DNA from 2 places in the Rhodoferax sp. GW822-FHT02D07 genome. Region 1 is predicted to be linked to the other one. Evidence: predicted binding sites of a transcription regulator. Region 1 holds the regulator's gene; the other holds the start of a gene.
What was found. The regulator LexA, encoded in region 1, represses DNA repair genes until DNA is damaged. The targets are predictions, from matches to a motif close to ACTGTATNNNNATACAGT.

Region 1 (9,571 bases):
CATCCATCATCCAGGCAGCCTTGAGCGTGAGCAGGCGCGCCATGTCGATCTTGCAGCGTGCCTCGGCGATGCGTTCCTGCGTCACCGTCTGCGCGGCAATCGGTTTGCCAAACGCAATGCGGCTGGAGGCGCGCTTGCACATGAGTTCCAGTGCACGCTCGGCCAGACCGATGAGGCGCATGCAGTGGTGGATGCGCCCAGGCCCCAAGCGGCCCTGAGCGATCTCGAAGCCGCGGCCTTCGCCGAGCAGGATGTTGCCCACGGGCACGCGCACGTTCTCAAACCGCATTTCCATGTGGCCGTGGGGTGCGTCGTCGTAGCCAAACACGGTGAGCGGGCGCACCACGGTGATGCCCTTGGTGTCGGCAGGCACCAGCACCATGCTCTGCTGGGAGTGGCGGGGCGCTTCGGGATCGGTTTTACCCATGGTGATGTAGACCGCGCAGCGTGGGTCGCCGGCGCCGGAAATCCACCACTTGCTGCCGTTGATCACGTACTCGTCGCCCTGGCGCTCAATGCGGGTGGCAATGTTGGTGGCATCGCTGGAGGCCACATCGGGCTCGGTCATGGCAAAGGCCGAGCGGATCTTGCCTTCGAGCAGGGGCTTGAGCCAGCGCTCCTTGTTCTCCTCGGAGCCATAGCGTGCGATGGTTTCCATATTGCCGGTGTCGGGCGCAGAGCAGTTGAACACCTCGCTGGACCACATGACGCGGCCCATGATTTCGGCCAAGGGCGCGTACTCCTGGTTGGTCAGGCCCGCGCCGTGGTAGCCCGAGGCTTCGGCGCTGTCCACCGGCAGGAATAGGTTCCACAGCCCGGCCGCCTGGGCTTTGGGCTTGAGGTCTTCAATCGTCCTGAGCGGTGTCCAGCGCTTGCCTGCGGCCGTGTTGGCGGCGATCTCGGCGTGGTAAGCCGCCTCGGCCGGGTAAATGTGCTCATCCATGAACTTTTGCAGACGGGCCTGCAGGTCCTTGGTCTTGGGGGAGTAGTCGAAATCCATGGAGTCTCCGGGGAAAGGGGCGTGTCGTGGCGTGTGGGGCAGGGTGACTCAGGCCTTGCGGGCGAATTTCCAGGCCAGCTGGGCGAGAGGGCGGGCACCAGCGGCGGAGCTCACGGCCTGGGCGCTGGAGGCCGTGCCAGCTTCCACGCGCTTGGCAATGCCCTGCAGGATGGCCGCAATACGGAACATGTTGTAGGCCATGTAGAAATTCCAGTCGGCCTTGAGTTGCGCGGGTGTGGCCAGGCCGGTGCGCTCGCAGTACAGGCCGATGTACTCGTCTTCCGAGGGAATGCCCAACGCGGGCAGGTCCAGCCCGCCAATGCCGCGGAAGGCGCCGGGCGGGATATGCCAGGCCATGCAGTGGTAGCTGAAGTCGGCCAGGGGGTGGCCCAGGGTGGACAGCTCCCAGTCCAGCACACCGATGACGCGTGGCTCGTCGGGGTGGAACATGAGGTTGTCGAGCCGGAAGTCACCATGCACGATGCTCACCAGGCTATCGTCGCGCGCCATGGCCGGAATGTTCTGCGGCAGCCACTCCATGAGTTGGTCCATTTCTGGGATGGGCTGGGTAATGGAGGCTTGGTATTGTTTACTCCAGCGGCCGATCTGTCGCTCGAAGTAGTTGCCCGGCTTGCCATAGCTTGCCAAGCCGCGTTCTGCAAACTTCACCGAGTGCAGCGCAGCAATCACGCGGTTCATTTCCTGGTACATGGTGCCGCGCTGGGCGGGCGTCATGCCTGGCAGTGACTGGTCCCACAGCACGCGGCCCTGCACGAACTCCATGACGTAGAAGGCACGGCCAATGATCGACTCATCCTCACACAGGCAGTGCATGCGGGGTACGGGCACATCGGTGCCGTGCAGACCTTGCATCACCGCAAACTCGCGCTCAATGGCGTGCGCCGAAGGCAGCAGCTTGGCCACTGGCCCGGGTTTGGCGCGCATCACATAGCTTTTGCCCGGTGTGTTCAGCTTGTAGGTGGGGTTGGATTGCCCGCCCTTGAACATTTCGACCTCCAGCGGTCCGGCATAGCCGGGCAAGTTCGCCCGTAGCCAGGTATCCAGCGCGGCAATGTCAAAGGCGTGCTGGCCCGAGACGGAACGGGTACCCACAAAGTGGTCGAAATCGCTCATGCAGTGCAATCAGGATGAAAAGGAAAATCAGTCGTCTGCGTCAATGATGTGCATCAAAGCAGCGCGGTTGCGAACGACCAAACCACCGGGCTCGATGCGGATGGCATCCTCGCGCTCCATGGCCTTGAGTTCCTGGTTCACGCGTTGGCGCGAGGCGCCCAACAACTGCGCCAGCTCCTCCTGCGCCAGTTGCAGGCCGATGCGCACTTCGCTGGCATCGCTGAGCGAAGGCACGCCATAGCTGCGCACTAGGTGCAGCAATTGCTTGGCCAGGCGCGCGCGCAGGGGCAGGGTGTTGAGGTCTTCCACCAGTCCGTAGAGCTGGCGAATGCGGCGCGCATGCAGGCGAAGCATGGCTTCGTAGAGTTCCACATGGGTGGCCAGGATCTTGCGGAAGTCTGCTTTGGCTACGCAGAGGATGGTGCTGTCCCCATGCGCGTAGGCGTCGTGCGTGCGGCGGTCTCCATCGAAGATCGCCACGTCGCCAAACCAGATGCCCGGCTCCACATAGGTCAGCGTGATCTGCTTGCCCGAGATGGATGTGGAGCTCACCCGCACCGCGCCCTTGGCGCAGGCAATCCATTCCTCGGGCGGCTCGCCGCGCGCTGCGATCAGCTCGCCGTCCTTGTAACGTTTGACGTAGGCGCATCGAAGAATGTCGTGTTTGAGCGATGGGGAAAGGGTTGAAAACCAGCGCCCTGCATTGATTGCAGAACGTTCATCAATGGTAAGAATGGGTTCGTCCATGGCCTGTCTTTTGCGTGACTTGCGGAAGGGAAATCGAGCGCACATTGTCACCCCCGTGACCATAGAGACGCCCGGGGGTTGTCACCAGTGTGTCTGCCTGCGAGGCCATGCGCAAACGGCTGTTGGCCAGGTGCATCCGCGCGTTCACTGAATGGGCGGAATCTTCCGGTGCCGCGATGCTCCAAATAGCGCGCCTTGTTCCCTCGTACGATAGCTTTTGAGCGTGTTTGGGGTATGCGAGAATCAACAAAATCAATGAAGCCGGACTTTTCACTCAAACATTGCGCCCTCGCGGCGATGCTCCTGTGCGCGGCATTGGAGAGTAGTGCGCTCACATTGGGCCGTGCGCGTGGTGCAGCCCTGCTGGGGCAACCATTCCAGGTTACCGTGCCTGTGCAGCTGGCGCCGGACGAGGATGGCAGTGCGCTGTGCTTTGAGGCCGATGTGTTCTACGGTGACATCCGGCAGGAATCTTCCCGTGTATCCGTCAGCCCGGAGCTCAATGCCTCCGGTCAGCCCACCGCGGTGCGCATCGTGTCGCGCGTGCCGGTGGATGAGCCTGTGGTCTCCGTTTATGTCCGCACAGGTTGCGGTGTATCCACCTCGCGCCGTTATGTGATGCTGGCAGATTTGGCGTCCGAGGTCAGCCCGCCTGTACAAAGCGCAGTGCCCGGCCCGGCGACCCGCCCCCCAGCAGTCGCACCCGTGACGGTGCCTCCGCCAGCAGCCTCCACTGCGCCGGCTGCCAGTACTGGCAGTACTCCGGCCGCCACGGTAGCGAGCAAACCCGCGCGCAAGGCACCGGTACGCAGCGATGTGCCGGCGCCGGTACCCGTGGCCAAGGCGCAAGGCAGCAAGCCACGCCTGAAATTGACACCGCTGGATCTTTCGCAGGATTGGGAGCCGGCACTCAAGTCGTCTTCCGAACTGATTGCGCCACCCGTGGAAGATGTCCAGAAACGCCTGGCTGCCTCCGCGCTCTGGAAGAGCCTGAATCTGACGCCGGAAGAAGTCCTGCGCGATGCCGCCCGACTTCAGGGGCTGGAACAGAACGTCGGCAAGCTGAGTGAGCTGAGTGCACAGAACCAGCGCCAGATGCAGGCGTTGCTGGGCCGTCTGGAGAAGTCCGAGGCCGAGAAATATGCCAATCCGTTGATTTACGCATTGGCTGCAGCCCTGCTGGCATTGGCGGGTGGCATGTTGTGGTTTTGGCGCAAATTGCGCAATGCCGGAGATGCGCCTTGGTGGAGTGGCCAAGGTGACTCGGTGCATACGCCGATGGAGCGCGACACCAAGTCGGAGGCTCCTGCGTCAGGTGTTGCCCAACCGGATATGTCGGTTCCTGCTGCGGTACCTGCCGCGCAGCCTCTGCGGACCCAGGGCTTGGTGGTCCCCGTATCGGCACCACTGGCGGATGTGGACATTGACCTGCATCTGGATGACCTGGACCCGCCATCCCCCGTGGTGCCTGCTGCGCCTGCCCCTTCACTGGATCGGCCGTCTTCCCGCATGATGGGGCTGCGCGATTTTTCGCCCAGCATGTCCGGTTCGCTGCGCTCCATCAATACGCAGGAAGTGCTGGACGTGCGCCAGCAGGCCGAATTCTTCATGACCTTGGGTCAGTACGACGAGGCCATCTCTCTGCTGGAGCACAACATTGCGGACCACGAGGAATCCAATCCGCTGGTCTACCTGGACCTGCTCAAGGCGCTGCACACGCTGAGCCGCAAGGATGCGTTTGACCGTTACCGTGATGAGTTCAACGCGCTGTTTACCGGGCAGGTGCCTCCCTATGCGCAGTTCAATGAGTCCGGTCAGGGGTTGGAGGCATATCCCGAGCTGTGCTCGCACATCGCATCTGTCTGGCCCAGCAAGGCGGCGCTGGATTTCATCGAGAAGTGTTTGGTGCGCGAGCGGGATGCCGCTGCAGATGTGCGTTTCGATCTGGAGGCTTTCCGGGACCTGTTGCTGCTGCATGCGCTGGTGACGCGCCTATCGGGCGAGGTCAGCAGTGCCGTGGCACCGTTCAGCGCAGCCAAGCCAGCAGAGCCATTGGTGCCAGCTGCGGCTGAAACCGGCCCCGCGCCTGTGGAAGCTGCACTGCCTACGGTGGATTTGCCACCGGCCATGGACATTGATCTGGATTTGTCGGACTCTGCCCCTGCGCCCGCGCAGCCGCAGGACAACCTTATCGACTTTGATGCGTCCGGCCTGTCACTCACGCCGCCGCTGACACCGCCACGCCGTTAAGTCCCCGAGGCGCGGCGCCGCAATGCGCGGCTTGTTGCGCTCAGCGGCGAACCTGCAGGGCGCCGGGGTTGATGATGTTGGAGGGCGTGCCCTTGATGAAATTCACCACATTGTCAAAGGCAGCGCCGAAGTACATCTCGTAGCTGTCCTGCTCCACATAGCCGATATGGGGGGTGCATATGCAGTTCTCCAGTCGCAGCAGGGCGTGGCCTTGCAGGATGGGTTCGGTTTCAAACACGTCCACCGCGGCCATGCCCGGGCGGCCCCGGTTGAGGGCACCAATCAGGGCGTCAGTCTCCAAAAGCTCCGCCCGGGATGTATTTACCAGCAGTGCCGTGCTCTTCATGCAGGCCAGGTCGGCCGCAGTGACGATGCCACGGGTGCTTTCATTGAGGCGCAGATGCAGGGTCAGTACGTCGCTGCGGGAGAAGAAATCTTCACGGCTGTCGGCGGCCAGGAATCCATCCTGTTGGGCACGCTGGCGCGAAGCTTCACTACCCCAGATGACTACCTGCATGCCAAAGGCGCGCCCGTAGCCCGCCACCAGCTGGCCAATGCGTCCGTAGCCCCAGACACCCAGGGTCTTGTCGCGCAGCACGCTGCCGAGTCCGAAGTTGGAGGGCATGGAGCCCGCCTTGAGCCCCGATTGTTGCCAGGCGCCGTGTTTGAGGTTGCCAATGTACTGGGGCAGGCGGCGCATGGCAGCCATGATCAGGGCCCAGGTCAATTCGGCGGGGGCGATGGGGGAGCCCACGCCTTCTGCCACAGCGATACCGCGTTCCGTGCAGGCTTGCACATCGATGTGAGAACCGGCCCGGCCGGTTTGGGCGATCAGCTTGAGGCGGGGGAGTTTGTCGATGAGGGAGCGGGTGATCTGGGTGCGCTCGCGGATCAGGACGATGATGTCGGCATCCTTGAGCCGGATGGACAACTGGCCCAGGCCTTTGACTGTGTTGGTGTACACCTTGGCAGGGAAGGCATCCAGCTTGGCTGAGCATTGCAGCTTGCGAACGGCGTCCTGATAGTCATCCAGAATCACGATATTCATGCATGCCATTGTGCCTTGGGATGTGGCGCACGCTGCCGCCAAAAGGGCAAATTTGCCCCGCTGTTGTTACGCAGCTTCGCAGGCGGCCAGGCGGTCCAGTTCGGCGCAGACGTCGGCCATGCGGCCGGAGATGACCATGCGCCCCACGGCGGTGCGTGCTTGGCCACTTTCTACCACCCGCACGACGCGCAGCGGCTTGTTGTTCATGCATTTTTCGGTGCTGGCCCCCGTGGATAGTGCGCGAGAAGCTATCAATTGAGGAGCGCGGCAGCTGTTGTTGGGCGTAGCACCGGGGTGCAGGGCGGGTGACTTGCGGGCTTCCGGCCAGAGGGCGTGCACCCATTGGCGCAGGGGTGTCCAGAAGTCCGGTTTGATGGCGGCGGTGTGCATGGTCTTCGTCCTGGTGGGTTTACATCAACATGGTGTTACGAATCAGCCCTACGGCGAGGCCTTCAATTTCGAAAGGCTCGCCGGGCTCGACCACGATGGTCTGGTAGTCCGGGTTCTCGGGGTGCAGTTCGATGAGGTGCTTGTTGCGGCGGAAGCGCTTGACGGTGACTTCCTCCCCAAGGCGGGCCACGACGATCTGGCCGTTCTTGGCGTCCTTTGTGGCTTGCACGGCCAACAGGTCGCCGTCCATGATGCCGGCGTCGCGCATGGACATGCCGCGCACCTTGAGCAGGTAGTCGGGCTGGCGCTGGAACAGGCTGTTTTCCACGTAATAGGTCTGGTCCACATGCTCTTGGGCCAGGATGGGGGAGCCAGCGGCCACACGGCCAATGAGAGGGAGCGCGAGCTGGGCCAGGCCGGGAATGGGCAGGGCAAACTGCTTCATGCGCGACTCTTGCATGGAGCGCAGTACATCGCCCTTGAGGCGGATGCCGCGGGAGGTGCCGCTGACCAGCTCGATGACGCCCTTGCGGGCCAGGGCCTGCAGATGCTCTTCGGCGGCGTTGGCCGACTTGAAGCCCAGTTCACTGGCGATTTCGGCGCGCGTGGGCGGGGCGCCGGTGCGTGCGATAGCGCCTTGGATCAGGTCCAGAATCTGTTGTTGGCGGGCGGTGAGCTTGGGACTTTCGAGCATACTGACTCCTTCTGTGTGGGTCGGTGCTGGCTGTGTGTCTGTACACACTGTTTTCTCATCCAGTAACTGTATTTTTAAACAGTTTTGAAGAATTTGCAAGAAAGATGTGTTGGCATGCTTAAAAAAATAGTGGTGTTGGGAACCGGTGGCACGATTGCCGGCCAGTCGCGCCAGGCCGGAGACAACGTGGGCTATACAGCGGGGCAGGTGGCTGTGGCCGATCTGCTGCAGGCGATTCCCGGGCTGGATGCGCAGCTGGCAGAGCGCAGCCTGCAGACCGAGCAACTGGCGCAGATCGACAGCAAGGACATGTCGTTTGCAGTCTGGCGCAGCCTGGCGCAGCGTTGCGCCCAGCATCTGGCCGATGCGTCGGTGGATGCTGTGGTGGTGACCCACGGAACGGACACGCTGGAGGAAACGGCGTTTTTTCTGGAGCAGATGCTGGCGCCGGCGCAGTTGCACGGCAAGCCGCTGGTGCTGACCTGCGCGATGCGGCCGGCCTCGGCGCTGGTGCCGGATGGCCCGCAGAACCTGCTCGATGCCGTGGCTGTGGCTTGTAGCGGGACGGCAGGGGTGTGGGTGGTATGCGCCGGGTCCGTCCATGCTGCGCGCCATGTGCAGAAGGTCCATACCTACCGGGTCGATGCCTTTGATTCCGGCGACGTTGGCCCCATGGGCGTGGTCGAAGAAGGGCGGGTGCGCTGGTTTGCCACCTGGAAGCCCCAGCCCACGGGCCTGGCGCTACCTGCCCTGGCCCAGCTCAATACCGAACACTGGCCGCGTGTGGAAGTACTCATGAACTACGCAGGAGCGAGTGCCCATGCGGTGCGCGGCCTGTGCACACCTGTGCCCGAGTCGCCACTGCGCGGTCTGGTGGTGGCAGGGACCGGCAATGGCACCTTGCACACCGAGCTGGAGGCGGCTCTGCTGGAGGCGCAGGCGCAGGGCATTCGCGTGTTGCGTACCAGCCGCTGCGCGCGCGGTCAGCTGGTGCCGGGGCCGGCGCCGGCGGCGCTGGCTGCCGTGGGTCTGCCGCCTGTGAAGGCGCGCATTGCGCTCATGCTTTCCCTGCTGGCGTAAAAAAAGCCGCGTCAGCGGGCTTTTTTCATGGGGCAATCTGGGCGCTTACTTGGCCAGGGCCTCGAACACGCGCGCCGTGATGGCGTTGACATCGCCCATGCCGCTGATAGCGCGGTACTTGGGGGCGCTGGCGGGGTCCTTGGCGGCCCATTGGGAGTAGTACTCGACCAGGGGGCGGGTCTGGGCGCTGTACACGTCCAGGCGCTTCTTCACAGTTTCTTCCTTGTCGTCATCGCGCTGGATCAGGGGCTCGCCGGTCACGTCGTCCTTGCCTTCGACCTTGGGCGGGTTGAACTTGACGTGGTAGGTACGGCCTGACGCGGGGTGTGAGCGGCGGCCGCTCATGCGTTCGATGATGGCGTCAAAGGGCACGTCGATTTCGACCACATAGTCCAGTGCCACACCGGCCGCCTTCATGGCATCGGCCTGGGGGATGGTGCGGGGGAAGCCGTCAAACAGGAAACCCTTGGCGCAGTCGGGCTGATTGATACGTTCCTTGACGAGATTGATGATGAGGTCGTCGCTGACGAGACCGCCGGACTTCATGACTGCGTCGGCCTGCAGGCCCAGCGGTGTGCCGGCCTTCACGGCAGCGCGCAGCATGTCGCCGGTCGAAATCTGTGGGATTCCGTACTTTTGACAGATGAAGGTGGCTTGCGTGCCTTTGCCAGCGCCAGGTGCGCCCAACAGAATCAGTCTCATGGATAACCTCGGATAAAACAAAACCTTGGCGCGTTCGTGGCACCTTGCTGGTGCATTTTTTCTTGCGCGTACAGCCTTGGAGAATAGCACGGGCTGCCCCGCGCTTAACTTACAGCTTGGGGGCCATTCCCGCGAGGATGGCACGCACCCGTGCCAGGTCTTCGGGCGTGTCCACGCCGGGGCCGGGGGCATGCTCGCTCACATGCACTGCGATGCGGTGACCATGCCAAAGCGCGCGCAGCTGTTCCAGCGCCTCCAGCACTTCGATGGGGGCCTGCGGCAGGCGTGGAAATTCGCGCAGAAAGCCGACACGGTACGAGTAGATGCCGATGTGGCGCAGCGGTGCCGGGGAGGGCAGGCTGCTGATGCCATTGGCGAAACCATCGCGCCACCAGCTGATGGGCGCACGGCTGAAGTACAGGGCCAGGTGGTTGGCGTCGTGTACGACCTTGACCACATTGGGGCTGGCAAAGTCTGCCAGCTCGGTAATGTGGTGGGCGGCGGTACCCATGCTGGCCTCGGGGGT
Region 2 (9,571 bases), on a different contig from region 1:
GGTGTGGGTCTACCGCGAGCGCTTGGGCAGCGGGGGGCGGGATGCGGAGGAGGGCGCGACCTGGTACTTGCATGGGCTCTATGGCTGAGCCTGCGCGCTACGCTGCCTCTAGCGCAGCCTGAACTTGAGCTGCACCACCAGCGCCCCGTCCACCCGGTCCACCGTGGGGATCAGCCCCAGGTTCACGCCAAAGCGCGCGCCCTCGTAGCTGGCCATGGGCAGCGCGGCCAGAAAGGCGCCGCCGTTCTCGATGCCGGGGTAGCCGTTCATCACCCCGGCCACCAGACCCAGCTTCCAGCTGCCCAGCGACAGGGGCAGCCAGTTCACGGCCGCATAGTTGGTGGTCTGGCGCACGCTGTTGTTGAAGGTGCCGGCCATCAGCGCCACGTCGGGCTGCAGCTGGTATTCCAGGCCCAGGCCGACGTTGTTCTCGTTGTAGTCCTTGTCCCGGTTCGCATGGCTGGAGAAGCCACCCAGATTACCCCAGAGCGCGCCGGGTTGCGGTGCCTCTGCCAGCGCCGCACCGGCCCCCAAGGCCGCGCTTGCCAGCAGCAGATACCCGGGCCGGTTCATGCAGGCGGCCCGGCGGGTGGGTACACATGCCAGCCGTCCCAGTCCGCCTTGCCCAGAGGCACGCCCTGCTGGCGCAGGATGGCGTAGACCATGCCGAGGTGGAAGAAGAAGTTGGGCAGCGCGTACTGCTGCAGAAAGGTGGCGCCGTCCAGCGTGACAGTGGTGTTGCCTGCGGGGTCGCTGATCTGGCGCTGCGCGGCCTGCGCAAAGTCGGTCGGGGTGAGCGTGTCCAGATAGGCCAGGCCTTGGGTCACGCGCGCCTGCAGCGTGGCAAAGCTGGCGCGGTGTTCGCCATGCAGCGGCACGGGCTGGCCCGCCAGCGGCGCGCAGGCGCGGAACACAAAGTTCACCGCCACTTCCACTTGCACGGCCAGCGGCAGCATCCCGGGCGCGAGCCGGGCCTGCAGCAGGGCGGCGTGCCCGGCTTCTGGCATATGCTGCGCGCCCTTGTGCAACAGGCCCTGCAACTGCACCAAGTAGCGGCGGAACACGGGAACGCTGGCGTCGAACAGGGGGACATGCATGCGCCCAATATAGCGGGCTTGGTGCTGTGGATTGGTGAAACTCTTACACTTCGCCCCATGAACCTGCCCACCCACCAACTCAGCATGACCGTGCTGATGTCGCCCGACATGGCCAACTTCTCCGGCAATGTCCACGGCGGCGCCATCCTCAAGTTGCTCGACCAGGTGGCCTACGCCTGCGCCAGTCGCTATGCCTCGCGCTACGTGGTCACGCTCAGTGTGGACCGGGTGCTGTTCCTGCAGGCCATCCATGTGGGCGAGCTGGTCACCTTTCTGGCCAGCGTCAACTACACGGGCAAGTCGTCCATGGAGATCGGCATCAAGGTGATTGCTGAAAACATCCGCTCTCAGGAAGTGCGCCATGTGAACAGCTGCTTCTTCACCATGGTGGCGGTGGACGACCACGGCAAGGCGGCACCCGTGCCGCCGCTGCAGCCCGAGACCGATGACGAGAAGCGTCGTTTTGAGGCCGCGCAGATGCGCAAGCAGTTGCGCCAGGAGCTGGAACACAAATTCCGCCAGACCCGCCAGGGCGGTACGGTCTAGGTAAAAACCCTATACTGGTTCGCAGCCGTGGTGTCGTTGCCACCCTTCCAGAAGGACTGCCTGTGAAACAGCCCCCTCCGCGTCGTCTCTCGCCCTCCGTGTCCAGCGGGGTGAGCCTGTTCAAACGCCTGTGGCGCGGCCGTGCGGCGCCCAAAGACACCAGCCCTCCAAAACTCAACCTCGCCCTGCAAGGCGGCGGTGCGCATGGTGCCTTTACCTGGGGCGTTCTGGACGCGCTGCTGCAGGACCCGCGCATGCAGTTTGAAGGGATCAGCGGCAGCAGCGCTGGCGCCATGAATGCCGTGCTGCTGGCGCAGGGCTGGATGGTGGGCGGCCGGGAGGGCGCGCGCCAGGCCCTGACCGACTTCTGGACCACCGTGGGCCAGCAATTGCCTTGGGGCATGCTGACCACGGGCAATGGCGATGCCATCAGCCTGCTGCCCACCACCAAGATGCTCGCAAGCTGGGCGGGCTTCTTCTCCCCCACCGACCTCAATCCCCTGGCGATCAACCCGCTGCGCAGCCTGCTCAAGCGCCAAGTGGACTTTGAGCAACTGCGCAAGAAAAGCCCTTTCAAGCTGTTCATCGGCGCCACGCAGGTCAACACCGGCAAGCTGCGCCTGTTCCGCGAGCAGGAGCTGACCGTGGACGTGCTGCTGGCCTCGGCCTGCCTGCCCAAGATCCACCACACGGTGGAGATCGACGGCCAGCCCTACTGGGACGGCGGCTTTGCAGCCAACCCGGCGGTGTTCCCCCTGTTCTACGACTGCGGTGCCAGCGACATCCTGCTGGTGCTGCTGGCCCCGCTGGAGCACAACGGCGTGCCGCACACGGTGGACGAGATCGAGGCGCGCATGGAGGAGTTGGGCTTTACCTCGCACTTCCTGCGCGAGATGCAGATGTTTGCCCGCGTGCAGCAAAGTGCGCAGGGAGCACAGAGCGGGCAAGTCGGCCTGCTGGAGCAGCGGCTACAGGCGGTGCGCTTTCACATGATCGATTCCAGCCAGCTGCCCAGCCTGCAGCGCAGCGAGACCAAGCTACTGGCCCAGTCATCCTTCCTCACGCTGCTGCACGCCCAAGGCCTGGAGCGCGGCCAACGCTGGTTGGCCCAGCATGGCGCTGCCGTGGGGCAGCGCACCACCGTAGACATGCGACAGTGGCTGGCCTAATCGTTCAAGCGTAGCGGCTGGTCTTCAAACTCGGTGTTGAGCACCACGGTGCTGGTGGTCCGTGCCACGCCGGGGATGGCCTTGATCTGCAGCAGCACAGCTTCCAGGTCGCGCGCATGCGCAGTGCGCACCTTGGCCAGCAGGTCGTACTCGCCGGCAACGCTGTGCAGCTCCTGCACCGCCTCCACCTTGCGCAGGTGGGCGGCGATGTCGCGGCAGTGGGCGCCACCGTCGTTGCGAATGGCCACAAAGGCGGTGAAGTTCAGGTCCACCGTGAGCGGGTCCACGCTGATGGAGAAGCGGCGGATGACGCCGCGCTCCAGCATCTTCTTCACGCGCTCGTGCACGGCGGCGGTGGACAGGCCCACTTCGGCCCCCACCTCGGCGTAAGAACGTCGGCCGTCTTCTCCTAGCGCCGTAAGAATTTTGGCGTCCGTGGAATCTATCTGAATATTTGCTTGCATTGAGCGTTATTTTGAGTAATATCACGCCATGCGGCGCTTGGTGCCGTAAATTTTACGGACAAATCATGAATTCAGCACTCAATATTCAGCAAGGCTGGCGGCTCTCGCCCTTCTGGCGGCTCATGGTGGCGCTGTGGCTGGTCTACATCGTCTGGGGGACGACCTACTTTGCTATCGGCATTGCGGTGCAGAGCTTTCCACCGCTGTGGATGAATGCCACGCGCTTCACGCTGGCCGGTGTGCTGATGTTGGCCTGGGCACTGTGGCGTGGCGAGAAGCTGCCGAGCTGGCGCCAGTGGCGCAACGCCGCCGTGGTGGGCGGGCTCATGGCTTTTGGCGCGATGAACCTGGTGGTGTTCGCGCAGAAGCACGGCATCGGCTCGGGTCTCATGGCCACGGTGGTGACCACCATGCCCATGTGGCTGGCGCTGTGGACGCGGCTGGGTGGTGAGCGCGTGCCGCTGACCAGCTGGGCCGGCCTGGGGCTGGGCGTGCTGGGCGCGCTGCTGCTGGCAATGGAGGGCGACTTCTCGGCCAGCTGGCTGGGTGCGCTGGCAGCCTTTGGCGCACCGCTGTGTTGGAGCGTGGGCTCCTACGCCTCGCGCAAGCTGGACCTGCCGGGCCCGGCCATGGCCTCGGCCACCGAGTGGCTGGCCGGCGGTCTCATGGGTGTGGTGGTGGCTTTTGTGGTGGAGCCGCAAGGCGCGCTGAGCCAGGTGACGCCGCAGGCCTGGCTGGCCTGGTGGTACCTGCTGGTGTTTGGCACGCTGGTGGCGCTCAACGCCTACCTCTGGCTGTTGCAGAACACCACGGCCGCCATGGCAGGCAGCTACTCCTTCGTGAACCCGGCCGTGGCCCTGCTGGTGGGCGTGCTCATCGGCAAGGAACAGCTCACGGGCTGGGTCTTTCTGGCGCTGCCGCTGATTGGTGGCGCATTGGCCATGATCATGTACGGCCCGGCCATCGTTGCCTGGCTGCGCCGAAGGACCAGCCGGGTCTAAAGAGGGTCAGACCGAGGTCATCCCACCGTCTACCGTGTGGGCCAGGCCGGTCACAAAGCCGGCGGCGTCCGAGCTGAGCCACAGCACGGCGGCGGCCACCTCGTCGGCCTCGCCGATGCGGCCAATCGGGTGGATGCCGGCCACCGCCGGACCCACCTTGGGATCGGCCGCCACAGCACGTTCAAACATCACGGTGCGGATCACGCCTGGGCAGACCGCGTTGACGCGGATGCCCTTGCGCCCGTATTCGGCGGCAGCGGATTTGGTGAGGCCGACGACGGCGTGCTTGCTGGCCGCATAGGCTGACATCTTGGGCGCACCGATGAGGCCGGCCACCGATGCCGTGTTGACAATGCTGCCCCCGCCCTGGGCCAGCATTTGCTGGATCTGGTACTTCATGCACAGCCACACGCCCTTCACGTTGACGCCCAGGATGCGGTCAAACGTGGCCTCTTCGCAGTCGGCCAGGCGCATGTGCTCCTCTTCGATGCCGGCGTTGTTGAAGGCGCAGTCCAGCCGTCCGAAATGCGCCACCACTTGCGCCACCATGGTCTGCACCTGCGCGGTGTTCACCACGTCGGCCGCTACAAACAGGGCTTCGGCGCCCAGCGCGCGTACCTGGGCTGCCGTCTCTTCACCGGCCGGCACGTCGCGGTCGGTAATCGCCACCTTGGCGCCTGCGCGCGCAAACGCCAGCGCGCTGGCGCGGCCAATGCCACCACCACCGCCGGTCACCAGCACCACCTTGTTGTCAAAACGCATGTCCATGGTTCGTCCTTCAGCAAACAACCGTTCAAAAAAGCCATCTTAGGAGGCCACGGCTGGCGCTGTCATGCTCTGCGTAACCCATGCGACAGGGGCGCCGGGCTTGGCCTATAGTGGCCGATGACCCATCACAGAGACCCAAGGGAGACCACCATGACGACATTTCGCAGCCGCTTGGTCCTGCCGCTGTGTCTGGCCCTGGGTAGCAGCGCGTACGCGCTGACGCCCGAAGAGCGGCCCTATCTTGGTGGCTACACCAGCGGCTCCGTGGATACGGTGAGCCAGATCATGCTGCTGGATGACCATACCTTCTGCTTCCGTTTCATGGGCGGCGCGCTGGACATGCTGGTGGCCGGCCACTGGAAGGCCTTGCCCGGCAAGGATGCCGGTATTCGCCTGCAGGAAGTGCGCAAGCCGGCGCCGCAGTTTCCGGCCTTTGCCAAGCCCAGGCCGGGCAGTGAGGTGGTCTTCGACTTCCACGGCTACACCCTGGGCGAGGCCCGCTCTCCGGTGTTTGCCGTGTCGGCCACGGCTGCCTGGCCCGTGCAACTGCGTCCCCTGTTTGCGGAGGGGCGGGAGAGCTGGGCCGAGAGCTACCCCTTGCCCGCCATGCCCACTGCCACGGCGCGCTATTTCTACATCGGGCAAGTGGAGGTCGATGCGCGGGGCAGGCCGACTCAGCTGCGGGTGACCCAGTACCAACTGCCTGCGGCTTTGCCGGGCAGCAAGGTGCGCCTGGGCTTCGACACCCAGCAGGCGCGGCCCGCACTGGACATGGTGGCTGTACTCAAAGGGGAGCGCCTGCAGGTGGATGGGCAGCCCTTTGGCAAGCGCGATGCCTTGACGCCGGTGCAAGTGGGTGAGATTCGCACGGCATGCGTGGCCCCGGTATTGAACCCGGGCAAGGGCCGTGCTCCGGAGGATGCGGATGACGGGGAGGATGCACCGCGTGAGCGGATACCGGCGCTGGTGCCGCGTGGCAGCAAGTTGTTGCCGCTCTCCAGTGTGCAGGGGGCGCCCTGGGTGCCTTTGCCTAACCTCTGAGGCGCTTGGCTCAGGCCGCCAGGCCCATCATGTCGGCCAGGTCGTGGCGTTGCAGGGGTTTGGCGAAGGAGCCCAGCACGCGCAGGCCGTCGGAGACGGCTACTTCAGCGGCGATGGAGAGCATGAGGCTGTCGCCGCCGCTGAGCAGGATGATGCCGCCGCGGTAGTGGGCGCGGGCCAGGTGGCCCAGAAAGTCGATGCCGTCGGTGTTGGGCATGACCAGATCGCAGATCAGGTAGTCCGGCGGGGCGGGCATCCTGCTCAGTACATCGGCCCCGGTGCTGCCGTCGCGCGCGGTGTAAACCTCGGCCACGCCCAGGCTCAAGAGCATTTCGCGCAGCACGGTATGGCTGAAATCGTCGTCGTCCACCACCAGCACGCGCAGGGTGCCGCTATAGGCCTCCTGTTGCTGGTTCGCGGCTTCGGCACGTACGGCGGCGGCCTGGCGGCGACGCTCCAGGCTCTCCAGCACTGCGGTCAGCACAAATTCGGAGAGCGACTCCTCCTTGTCGAGCAGGGCCTCAATATCCGCGCGCAGGGCCGCGGTGATGGGGATGGCAGGCAGGGACGACAGTTGCATGCGGCAAGTGTAAGTGAATGTTAATGTTTTACCAGAAATAAGCTGTATATAAATACAGTTATTTGTTATAAATTCATTCCCTGATGCACTGGAACACCCCGCGATGCTTCCAGATTACGCCGAACTGTACTGCCTCTCGTCCTTCAGCTTCCAGCGCGGAGCTTCGCAGCCCGACGAATTGGTGACGCGCGCCCATGCCTTGGGCTACCGGGCGTTGGCCATGACCGACGAATGCTCCGTCGCTGGCGTGGTGCGGGCGCACACCAAAGCCAAGGCGCTGGGTTTGCAGCTGCTGCCGGGCGCCGAGTTTTCGGTGGCGCTGGCCGATGGCAACCACTTCCGGCTGGTGGCGCTGCCGCACAGCCTGTTGGGCTGGGGCAATCTTTGCGAGTTCATCACGCAGGCCCGCATGGCGGCCGGCAAGGGGCAGTACCAGTGCAGCTGGGCTGGCTCGCCTTGGGCCCTGCTGGCGGATTGTGAGGTGCTGCTAAGCTTTTCGGCTGCTATCAAAATGGAAGCTGCTTGCGCAATATCCATGAGGGCTAGATGCCTATTTGGCCGTCATGTCTGGCTGGCAGCCAGTGCAGGGCTGGTGGCGGGGGATGCGCTGCAGCGCCTGCGCGTGCAGCAGCTGGCGGCCTTGAGCGGTCTGCCGGTGCTGGCCACGGGGCAGGTGTGCATGCATGTGCGCTCGCGCAAGCCGCTGCACGATGTGCTGACCGCTGTGCGCCTGGGGCAGCCGGTGTCGGCCTGTGGTTTTGCGCTGCAGGCCAATGCCGAGGGGCACCTGCGTTCGCGGGCCCGATTGGCGGCGCTGTTCCCGGCGGACTGGCTGGCGAATACGCTGACCGTGGCGCAGCGCTGCCGCTTCAGCCTGGACGAGCTGGCCTACCACTACCCGCTCGAAGCCGTGCTTCCGGGCCAGACGGCAGTGCAGACGCTACGCCATTACGTGGAGGAGGGCGCGCGGGAGCGCTGGCCGCAGGGTATGCCCGATAGCATCCGCCGGCGTGTGGAGGATGAACTGGCGCTGATCGAGGAACTGCGCTTCGAGATGTATTTCCTCACGGTGCATGACATCGTGCGTTATGCGCGCAGCGTGCACATCCTTTGTCAGGGGCGCGGCTCGGCGGCCAACTCGGTGGTCTGCTACTGCCTGCACATCACCGAGGCCAACCCGCTGGAGACTTCGCTACTGTTCGAGCGCTTCATCAGCCGCGAGCGCAACGAGCCGCCCGACATCGACGTGGACTTCGAGCACCAGCGCCGTGAAGAGGTGATCCAGTACATCTATAAAAAGTACGGCCGCAGCAGGGCTGCCATTGCCGCCACGGTCATCCACTACCGCCCCCGCAGTGCGCTGCGCGACGTGGGCCATGCGCTGGAGATTCCGGAGGCGCTGATCACCGCCATGGCCAAGGAGCATCCGGGCATGTACAGCCGCGCCGTGCTGGCGGAGCGACTGTCATCTGCTATGGAAAAAGTAGCTGTTGGCGCAGATTTCGCGGGGGCTGGGGTCGAAATTACTTCAGAACGCCGGCTGCAGCTGTGGCTGGCGCTGAGCATGGAGCTGCAAAAGTTTCCTCGCCACCTGAGCCAGCACGTGGGCGGCTTTGTGCTGACGCAGGGCCCGCTCACGCGCCTGGTGCCGGTGGAGAACGCGGCAATGAAAGAGCGCTCCATCATCCAGTGGGACAAGGACGATTTGCAGGATGCGCGCCTGATGAAGGTGGACGTGCTGGCCCTGGGCATGCTCAGCGCCATCCGACGCTGCCTGGAGATGGTGACGCAGCGGCGCGGGCTGGCGACCCCATTTCGCATGCAGGACATTCCGCGCGACGACAAGGCGACCTACGACATGATCTGCGCGGCCGACACGGTGGGTGTGTTCCAGATCGAGAGCCGTGCGCAGATGAGCATGTTGCCGCGGCTCAAACCGCGCAAGTACTACGACCTGGTGGTGGAGGTGGCCATCGTGCGACCGGGGCCGATTCAGGGCGGCATGGTGCACCCCTACTTGAAGGCGCGCAATACGGGTGAGAACAAGTCGCCCTATCCCGCGCTGGAGGAAGCCCTGAGCCGCACGCACGGCATACCGATTTTCCAGGAGCAGGTGATGCAGATTGCCGTGCTCGCCGCCGGTTTCACGCCGGGCGAGGCCGATGCGCTGCGCCGCTCCATGGCGGCCTGGAAGCGCAACGGCAATGTGAGTCAGTACCACGACCGGCTGGTGGGGGGCATGGTGGAGCGCGGCTACCCGCTGGACTTTGCCGAGGCCATCTTCAAGCAGATGGAGGGCTTTGGCGAATACGGTTTTCCCGAGAGCCATGCAGCCAGTTTTGCCATCCTGGTCTATATCAGCAGCTACCTCAAGTGGCACGAGCCGGCCTGCTTTCTGGCGGCCCTGCTCAACAGCCAGCCGCTGGGTTTTTACGGCCCGGCGCAACTGGTGCAGGACGCGCAGCGCCATGGGGTGGAGGTGCGCGCAGTGGATGTGCTGCGCAGCGACTGGGACTGCACGCTGGAGGGCGACGCGGTACGCCTGGGCCTGCGCCTGGTCAGCGGCCTGACGCGCGTCGTGGCCGATCGCATCACCACGCAGCGCCAGGCGGTGTCCTTCACCAGCACCCAAGACCTGGCCCTGCGCTGCCGCCTCGACACGGCCGACCTGCGGGCCCTGGCCAGCGCCGACGCGCTGGCGCCACTGAGCGGCCACCGCCGCCAGCAGGTGTGGGACGCCTCGGCGCTGCTGCCGGCGCCCGCGCTGCTGCAGGGCGTGCCGATTGAGGAGGCCGAGCTGCAACTGCTGCCGGCCGGGGAGGGTGAGGAGGTGACCTTTGATTACGCCGCCGTGGGACTCACTTTGCGCTCGCACCCCTTACTGCTATTGCGCGAGCAGCTATCA

Region 2: AC1RNN_RS12215 (error-prone DNA polymerase) is a predicted target of LexA. The motif match lies at 6,708-6,725, and genes of this name have one in related genera.

Annotation. Positions count from the first base shown of each region.
Region 1 is NZ_JBXAOD010000002.1:512,566-522,136, reverse strand. Features, by position in the region: gene AC1RNN_RS07095 (acyl-CoA dehydrogenase family protein) at 1-1,000, opposite strand, end outside; gene AC1RNN_RS07090 (phosphotransferase) at 1,049-2,134, opposite strand; gene AC1RNN_RS07085 (Crp/Fnr family transcriptional regulator) at 2,162-2,881, opposite strand; gene AC1RNN_RS07080 (type IV pilus assembly protein FimV) at 3,179-5,131, shown strand; gene AC1RNN_RS07075 (D-2-hydroxyacid dehydrogenase family protein) at 5,172-6,179, opposite strand; gene AC1RNN_RS07070 (hypothetical protein) at 6,246-6,569, opposite strand; gene lexA (transcriptional repressor LexA) at 6,589-7,263, opposite strand; gene AC1RNN_RS07060 (asparaginase) at 7,378-8,343, shown strand; gene adk (adenylate kinase) at 8,389-9,045, opposite strand; gene kdsB (3-deoxy-manno-octulosonate cytidylyltransferase) at 9,155-9,571, opposite strand, start outside.
Region 2 is NZ_JBXAOD010000004.1:290,126-299,696, forward strand. Features, by position in the region: gene AC1RNN_RS12165 (Y-family DNA polymerase) at 1-88, shown strand, start outside; gene AC1RNN_RS12170 (hypothetical protein) at 109-573, opposite strand; gene AC1RNN_RS12175 (DUF1993 domain-containing protein) at 570-1,097, opposite strand; gene AC1RNN_RS12180 (acyl-CoA thioesterase) at 1,155-1,643, shown strand; gene AC1RNN_RS12185 (patatin-like phospholipase family protein) at 1,706-2,812, shown strand; gene AC1RNN_RS12190 (Lrp/AsnC family transcriptional regulator) at 2,809-3,276, opposite strand; gene AC1RNN_RS12195 (EamA family transporter) at 3,342-4,277, shown strand; gene AC1RNN_RS12200 (SDR family oxidoreductase) at 4,284-5,045, opposite strand; gene AC1RNN_RS12205 (hypothetical protein) at 5,196-6,086, shown strand; gene AC1RNN_RS12210 (YlcI/YnfO family protein) at 6,097-6,666, opposite strand; gene AC1RNN_RS12215 (error-prone DNA polymerase) at 6,770-9,571, shown strand, end outside.